DNA from 2 places in the Caenibius sp. WL genome. Region 2 is predicted to be linked to the other one. Evidence: predicted binding sites of a transcription regulator. Region 2 holds the regulator's gene; the other holds the start of a gene.
What was found. The regulator LexA, encoded in region 2, represses DNA repair genes until DNA is damaged. The targets are predictions, from matches to a motif close to GTTCCNCNCTTGTTCT.

Region 1: the regulator LexA is predicted to act here: its motif matches at 2,166-2,181, upstream of K5X80_RS03355 (ribonucleoside-diphosphate reductase subunit alpha).

Annotation. Positions count from the first base shown of each region.
Region 1 is NZ_CP081844.1:686,238-690,662, forward strand. Features, by position in the region: gene K5X80_RS03355 (ribonucleoside-diphosphate reductase subunit alpha) at 100-2,115, opposite strand; gene K5X80_RS03360 (GlsB/YeaQ/YmgE family stress response membrane protein) at 2,572-2,811, shown strand; gene nadB (L-aspartate oxidase) at 2,840-4,425, opposite strand, start outside.
Region 2 is NZ_CP081844.1:2,054,375-2,058,799, reverse strand. Features, by position in the region: gene trpC (indole-3-glycerol phosphate synthase TrpC) at 1-201, shown strand, start outside; gene K5X80_RS09820 (zinc-dependent alcohol dehydrogenase family protein) at 254-1,297, shown strand; gene lexA (transcriptional repressor LexA) at 1,600-2,295, shown strand; gene K5X80_RS09810 (ComEC/Rec2 family competence protein) at 2,528-4,425, opposite strand, start outside.

The DNA.
Region 1 (4,425 bases), 1.4 Mb from region 2:
GGCTGTTGTGAATTTCCGGAGGGCATAAACGAAAAAGGGCCGGTTCGTCACCGGCCCTTTTCAAGAAATGTATATGGACGGGCGGGCCACGCCGTGCGCTTATTGGCAGGAAAGACATTCCTCGTAATCGGTCTGTTCGCCCGCGCTCAGTTCGAACCTTGCGGCTTCGGCCGTGTTGTCGGCTTCCACCCCACCGGCGAACCCGGCCCGCTGCACCGATTTGCTGCGCAGGTAATAGAGCGATTTGATGCCCCGCTCCCACGCCTGGAAGTGCAGCATCATCAGGTCCCACTTGTCGACATCGGCCGGGATGAAGAGGTTGAGGCTCTGCGCCTGATCGATGAACGGGGCACGGTCGGCCGCGAATTCGAGCAGCCAGCGCTGATCGATCTCGAAGCTGGTCTTGTACACTGCCTTTTCCTCGGGGCTGAGGAAATCGAGATGCTGGACCGAGCCGCCGCGTTCGAGAATCGAATTCCACACATTGGTGGAATCCTTCGATTTTTCGGCCAGCAGCTTTTCCAGATAGGGGTTCTTCACCACGAAGCTGCCCGAGAGCGTCTTGTGCGTGTAGATGTTCGCCGGAATCGGTTCGATGCAGGCGCTGGTGCCGCCGCAGATGATGCTGATCGACGCGGTCGGCGCGATCGCCATCTTGCACGAGAAGCGTTCCATCACGCCCATTTCCTCGGCATCGGGGCAGGGGCCGCGCTCGTTGGCGAGCAGCATGGACGCTTCACCGACTTTGGCATGGATGTGCTTGAACATCTTCATGTTCCACGCCTTGGCCATTGCGCTTTCGAGAGCGATGCCCTTGAGCTGGAGGAACGAGTGGAAGCCCATCACGCCGAGCCCGACGGAGCGTTCGCGGCTGGCGGAATACTTGGCGCGGGCCATTTCATCGGGCGCGCGGTCGATATAATCCTGCAGCACGTTGTCGAGGAAGCGCATGACATCCTCGATGAACTGCTTGTCGCCCTGCCACTGGTCCCAGTTTTCGAGATTGAGCGAGGACAGGCAGCACACCGCCGTGCGATCGTTGCCGAGGTGGTCGCGGCCGGTGGGCAGCGTGATTTCCGAACAGAGGTTGGACGTGGAAACCTTCAGCCCCAGATCGCGGTGATGCTTGGGCATCGTGCGATTCACGGTGTCGGAGAAGACGATATAGGGCTCGCCCGTGGCGAGGCGGGTTTCCACCAGCTTCTGGAACAGCGAACGGGCATCGACCTTGCCGCGCACCGAACCGTCCTTGGGGCTCTTCAATTCGAATTCGGCACCGTTGCGCACGGCTTCCATGAATTCGTCGGTCAGCAGCACGCCATGATGGAGATTGAGCGCCTTGCGGTTGAAATCGCCCGAAGGTTTGCGGATTTCGAGGAACTCCTCGATTTCCGGGTGCGACACGTCGAGATAGCAGGCGGCCGAACCCCGCCGCAGCGAACCCTGCGAAATGGCGAGCGTGAGGCTGTCCATCACCCGCACGAAGGGGATGATGCCGCTGGTCTTGCCGTTGAGGCCGACCGGTTCGCCGATGCCGCGCACCTGGCCCCAATAGGTGCCGATGCCGCCGCCGCGCGATGCGAGCCAGACATTTTCGTTCCAGGTGTTGACGATGCCTTCGAGGCTGTCGTCGACCGAGTTCAGATAGCATGAAATCGGCAACCCGCGCCCGGTGCCGCCGTTCGACAGCACGGGGGTGGCAGGCATGAACCACAGGCGCGAAATGTAATCGTAAAGGCGCTGGGCATGATCCTGATCGTCGGCATAGGCATCGGCCACGCGGGCGAAAAGATCCTGATAGCTTTCACCGGGCAGGAGATAGCGGTCGGTCAGCGTTTCCTTGCCGAACGCGGTCAGCAGCGCATCGCGCGCCGGATCGGTTTCGATCGCGAAGCGGCGCGGATTGATGCCCTTGCTGTCCACCGGTTCGCTGGCGGCCTTCGCGGCTTCGGCCAATGCGCCCGCCATGGCGGCGCCGGCCTGCGCGGCAAGCTGATCGGCCTGCGCATCCGCCGGGGCCGGGTTGGCCGGGCTGTCCTTGGCCATGCTGAGCAGATCGTTTCCCATATCCGTGTCCAGGCTCATCGCCACACTGTCCCCAGTCCTGAAATCCATCAAAACCCCCGTCCGCAACGCACAAAAACCAACGACGGCGCACCATCGTCGTTCCGCATTCGTTCGAATCAGCGGGCAAGTGCCCAGCCTAACCGTTTCCGGCCCGCACGAGGGAAAAACTTATCCCCCGATTGTCCTGCCTCTCCGCTTGCCCAAGGGGGCCACCATGTCCCGAATCCGCACGTTCGCGTGGCTTTCGCACACTTCCGGTTGAATCTAGGTCTTGTGGGTCCCCCGGGCATTCGAACCACAATCCATAGTGCCTTAAAGCGAATCTGGCGCAAGAGGATAAATGGGGAGCCGATCTTGGAATACCAGCCGTGCCATGCCATGCGGAGTCCGCGACGCGTGGACAAAGCTCCACTCACGCGGCACGCAAGAGTCGAAATTATTTTTTTGTCCACGGCCGTTTCGTCCACAGGCGCAGGGCCGGATCAGGTGTGAAAGGGGGCCGGTGTGCTCAATATACTGGGGGCTGTCGTCTCGGGACTGATCGTCGGCGCACTGGCGCGCTGGTTCTATCCAGGCACGGTCGATCTGGGTTGGGTGCAGACGATCCTGCTGGGCATCGGCGGCTCGTTGCTGGCCGATCTCGTGATCACGCGCGGGCGCGGCGGCTTCAACCGCGCGGGATGCCTGTCGTCCCTGCTCGGCGCGCTGGCGCTGATTTTTCTCGGCCGCTGGCTTCTGGGGTAGCGGCGAAAAGGGGCGGCTAAGAATCCGCTTAAGGCACCAGCACCGTATCCACCGGCAGCGGATCGGTGCCCGGATAGTCCAGCGTGTAGTGCAAGCCGCGGCTTTCGTGGCGCTTCAGCGCGCTGCGCACGATCAGTTCGGCGCATTGCAGCAGATTGCGCAGTTCGATCAGATCGGTGCTGACGCGGAAATGGCCGTAATAGTCGCCCACTTCCTCCTGCAGCATCTTGATCCGGTGCGCCGCGCGTTCCAGCCGCTTGGTGGTGCGCACGATGCCGACATAGTTCCACATGAACCGGCGGATTTCGGTCCAGTTCTGCTTGATGATCACTTCCTCGTCGGAATCGGTGACGCGGCTTTCGTCCCACGGGCGCACCGGCGGCGGCGCTTCGAAACTGTCCCACCGGGCGATGATGTCGCGCGCGGCGGCTTCGCCGAAGACGAAGCATTCGAGCAGAGAATTGGATGCCAGGCGATTGGCCCCGTGCAGCCCGCTTTCGGTGCATTCGCCCGCGGCATAAAGGCCGGGCAGATCGGTGCGGCCGTTGAGATCGATCAGAATGCCGCCGCAGGTGTAATGCTGCGCAGGCACCACCGGGATCGGCTGCGTGGTCATGTCGATGCCCAGGCCCAGCAGCTTTTCGTGGATGTTGGGGAAATGCGCCCGCACGAAATCGGCGGGCATGTGGCTGATATCGAGATGGACGTAATCGAGCCCGAAGCGCTTGATCTCCGCATCGATGGCGCGGGCAACCACGTCGCGCGGGGCCAGCTCCAGCCGTTCCGCATCGTAGAATTCCATGAACCGTTTGCCGGTGCGCGGATTGATCAGCCGTCCGCCTTCGCCCCGCACCGCTTCGGTGATGAGGAAATTCTTGACCTCCAGATTGTAGAGGCAGGTCGGGTGGAACTGCATCATTTCCATGTTGGAAACCCGTGCGCCCGCGCGCCATGCCATGGCGATCCCGTCACCCGTTGCGCCGCGCGGGGCGGTGGAGAAGAGATAGCAGCGCCCGGCTCCGCCGCTGGCCATCACCGTGGCGCGGGCGGTGTGCGCCTCCACATGCCCGGTTTCGGCATTGAGCGCATAGACCCCCCACACCCGGCCCGAACCGGAATAGCGTTCCTCGTGCCGCCCGGTGATCAGGTCCACACAGCTGCGCCCCGGCAGCAGCGTGATATTGGGGTGTTCTTCAGCCGCCTTGAGCAGGGCGGCCTGCACCGCCCAGCCGGTGGCATCGTTCACATGCACGATCCGGCGGTGCGAATGGCCGCCTTCGCGGGTGAGATGGAGATGGGCGCCATCGTTGTTGAAGGGCACGCCGAGATCGACCAGCCGTGCGATCGCGTGCGGCGCGCGTTCGATCACGAATTCCACAGTTTCGCGCCGGTTGAGCCCCGCGCCCGCCACCATGGTATCGCGGATATGTTCGTCGAACGTGTCGCCCGCATCGAGCACGGCGGCGATCCCGCCCTGCGCCCATGCGGTGGAGCCCGATGTCAGTTCGCCCTTGGCCAGCACCAGGACGCTGGCATGTTCCGCCAGTGTCAATGCCGCCGTCAGCCCGGCCGCGCCGGACCCGATTACCAGAACATCATGCACCGTTTGCGGGG
Region 2 (4,425 bases):
TTCGTCACCGATCTGGCCACGACCGAACGCCTCGCCGCTCTCGCGCCGGAGGGGACTCTGCTGGTCAGCGAAAGCGGGATCAACACGCATGACGACCTGCTGCGGATGGAACGTTCCGGCGTGCGCTGCTTCCTCGTCGGCGAAAGCCTGATGCGGCAGGCCGATGTCGCGGCGGCCACGAGTGCGCTTCTAAAGGGTTAGAGAATTCGCGGGCAATGCCCTGCATAAAAAGACAAATTTGGGGAGGAAACCAATGAAGGCATACGAATTTACCAGCGCTTCGGCACTGGAAGGCGTCTATGGCGCGGCCATCGGCATCCAGCTTGCGGACCGCGATCCGGGCCAGCCCGGCCCCGGCCAGGTGCGGGTGGCGGTGAAGGCCAATTCGCTCAATTTCGTCGATCTCATCACGCTTCATGGGGCCTATCCGGTGGATGGGATTATCCCTCTGCTCGATGGCGCGGGTGTGGTGGAAGCGGTGGGCGAAGGCGTCCAGCGGTTTCGGGCCGGGGACCGGGTCGTGGCCAATCCGCATGCCAACTGGATCGCCGGGCCGCCGGCGCCGGACAGTTCGGGCATGGTCCTCGGGATCATGGCCAACGGCATGCTCGCCGAAACGGTGATTCTGCCCGAAAGCGTACTCGTCGCCCTGCCCGCCAGCCTCAGCTTCGAACAGGGCGCCAGCCTGCCTTGCGCAGGGCTCAGCGCGTGGAGCAGTCTCTCCGGCGGGCCGAGCGGGTATAACGTCACGCCCGGCAGCACTGTCCTCACACAGGGCACCGGGGGTGTTTCGCTGTTCGCCGTGCAGTTCGCCAAAGCCATGGGCTGCCGGGTGATCGCAACCACGTCTTCCGCAGAAAAAATGGATCGGCTCAAAGCATTGGGGGCCGATCATGTCATCAATTATAATGAACGGGCGGACTGGGGCGTGGCCGCGCTCGAAGCCACCGGCGGTATCGGCGCCGATCTGGTCGTCGAAGTGGGCGGGCCCAACACCATGCCGCAATCGATCATCGCCGCCAAAGTCGGCGGGCGGATTGCGATGGTGGGCATTGTCGGCGGGCTCGGCTCGATCGACTTCCTCCACATGCTGCCGATCAACCACAAAGTGCTGACGCTTTACGCCAACGGCATGGGTAGCCGCCGCGATCTGGAAAACATGCTCCGCTTCGTCGATGTCAACGGCATTCAGCCGGTGATCGATTCCACGTTCGCGTTCGACCGGGCGGCCGACGCCTACCGCCATTTCGGCAGCCGCGCGCATATCGGCAAAGTGGTCATCTCGCATCAGGCCTGATCGCCACATTCCGCAGAGAGGCTATCCGGCAGGAAGGCGCACGGCATTGCCTGTGCCTTCCTGTCCGGCCCGGCGGAAACGGCGGTTTTGCGCCCCTGTGAACTGTGTCACCCCTGTCACCCCCTTGGGCCCGGCCACCGGGGTAGGATGAACACGCCTGCGCCTTTTGCTCGAAAATGGCGGAAACGCTTGACGCAGGGCAAAAGGTTGCTTAATTGTTCCTCATTCGTTCACTGGGTGTCCCCCTCGTGAATCTGGACCAAGCAGCCGGGGCACTCCGGCCAGCAAGGGAGCATTTGAGCATGCTTACGGCAAAACAGCATGAGCTTATCCGGTTCATTCAGGCAAAGTTGGAAGAAACCGGCATTTCTCCCTCGTTCGAGGAAATGAAGGAAGCGCTTGACCTGAAATCCAAGTCGGGCGTGCACCGACTGATTTCCGCGCTGGAAGAACGCGGCTTCATTCGCCGCCTGCCCAACCGCGCCCGGGCGCTGGAAGTGCTCAAGCAGCCTGAGGATGTGACCGGAACCGCGGTGCGCGGTGCACCCGCCGATACTGCGGTCGCCCGCGCGATTAAGCCGCCGGTCGCACCGCCGCTCGCCGCCAATGTCAACGATGTGATCGAACTGCCGCTTCATGGCCGGATTGCCGCCGGCGCCCCGATCGAAGCGCTGGAAACGCATGCAACTTTGCCCGTCCCCGCCGCGCTGCTCGGCGCGGGGGAACATTATGCTCTCGAAGTCTCCGGCGATTCCATGATCGAAGCGGGTATTTTCGATGGCGATTTCGCTTTGGTGAAGCGTACGGATAGCGCGCGTGACGGGGAAATCGTCGTGGCTCTGGTCCGCAACGAAGAAGCCACTCTGAAATATCTCCACCGCGATGGCGGCAAGATCCGTCTCGCCCCCGCCAACGCGGCGTACGAGCCACAAATCTACGAACCGCACGAAGTGATCGTGCAAGGCAAACTCGCCGGGCTGCTGCGCCGCTATCACTGAGCCGGAGAGCGAGAGCTTCGCAATGGAGCATTGACGTTGGGAAAGCGATTTTTTTCCGTGCTTAAGAGGTGATCTCTCAGGCAGAAAAGCAAAACTTTTCCTTCCCGTCCCTTTTCCGTTGTTCTCATATTGGCGACAAAGCGGTGGCAGCTTTACCCGGCTGAGTGATGCGCGGAATTTCGCTTATATTGAGAAATAAGTTCCACCACTATCATCCTCTTATAGAAGAATTTTATTCAAATAGCGTGAGGACAACCTTGCCCCGGCCGTGTCCTTTCCACCAACCATGCCGCCCCTGATTCTGGGCCACGGCGGTAACGCTGCGATGGGTGAGATTGATCGCCAGACCTCCGCTCTGTTGCAGCATGCGGCGATCTGCCTTGATCCAGCGCGGTGTGCAATTGCGCGGCAGGCGGCGGTCGGCGATCACGATATCGGCCCGGGCACAAGCCTGGGTCAGCGCGCCCGCCTCGACCAGAGCCCGGCTGCGTGTGGCGAGCAGATGATAGGCCTTGCCCGCCCGCACCACGGTGGCGGTGCAGAAATCCCGGCTGCATCGCGCACCGGGCCACGCGCCGAACAGCACGGGTTCCGCCGTCAGGCCCGACAGTTCGGCCAGATTGTCCCGCGTGTAATCGCTGCGGCTGGCGCGCAGCAGAACCAGGCGCTCCCCCTCGCCCACGATCGCCACATGGCGGCCGTCGCCTGTCACCAGAATGTCCGTGCCGGGCGCGCGCAGCGCCAGCCCGGCCGCCAATATTACGGGCAGCAAGCCGAGCAGGCGCACACGGCCACGCCACAGGGCAAGCCACAGCCCGCCCGCCAGGAACAAGGCGAACACACCGTGCCCCATGGTGGGCAGATGCGTCACCGCGCCGGGCTGGCTCGCGGTGACATGGGCAATGGACAGCAGAAGTTCGAGTGACTTGCCCACCATCCACCATACCGGCGCGCCGATGCCCGCCAGATCGCACAGCAACGCCAGCGCGATCAGTGGCATGGTGATGAACGTCGTGAGCGGAATCCCGACCATATTGGCCAGCGCACCGTAGACACCCGCCCGATGGAAGTGAAACAGCACGATCGGCATCAGCGCCAGTTCGATAACGAAACCCGTCACCAGCAGCATGACGGTCCGCCGCGCCATCCACGCGATCCAGCCTTCTTCACGCGGGGCGAGAAAGGCCCGTATCGGGGCAGCGGTATGCAAGGCGATGATCGCGATCACAGCGGCAAAGCTCATCTGGAAGCTGGGCCCGATCAGCGATTCCGGCCACAACAACAGAACGAACATCACCGCCACCGCAACCATGCGCAGCGACAGCGGCTCGCGCCCGAGCGCCAGAGCCAGCAGCACCAGCACCGCCCCGGCGCAACTGCGCACCGTCGGCACTTCCGCCCCGGTCAACAACGTGTACCCGATCCCCGCGATCGCCCCGACACCTGCGGCCACCAGCGGCAGGCGCACCCGCAGGGCCAGCCATGGCCATCCCGCCAACACCCACAGGGCGAGGACATAGGCCGCGCCGATCACCGCGCTGACATGCAGCCCGCTGATCGACAGCAGATGCGTCAGCCCGGAATCGCGCATCGCCTGTTCATCGCTTTCGGCGATGGCTCCGCGATCCCCGCTGGCCAGCGCCGCCGCGATGGTGCCCGGCGATCCATCGATCCGGGCGCGGATATGCCGGGCCAGACCGCGCTGCAACCGGGGCAATCCCACACTTTCCTCACCCGCCTCCAGAACCGTCACCGGGCCGACCGCGTTGCCTGTGGCCGCATAGCCCTTGAACCATGCAGCACGGGCGAAATCATAGGCACCGGGCAGCATGGGCGGCGCGGGCGGCATCAGGCGGGCTTTCAGCCGGATCACCGCCCCTTCGGCAATCGCGGGGTCGTCCGCACGGTCCGGCAGATTGACGCGCACCTGGATCGCCCGCCCGCTCTCCGGCTCACGCGTCGCCAGAACGAGGCGTACGCGCTCTTCCGCCGGGCGCTCCTCACGCGTCAGGACGCGAGCATCCAGGGTTGCGGTGAACGGGCGGGCAACGGGCTCTGCACCGACCAGTGCCGAGCGCACCCAGATCACTCCGATTCCGCTTGCGAGCACCACTGCCAGCGCGACCACCG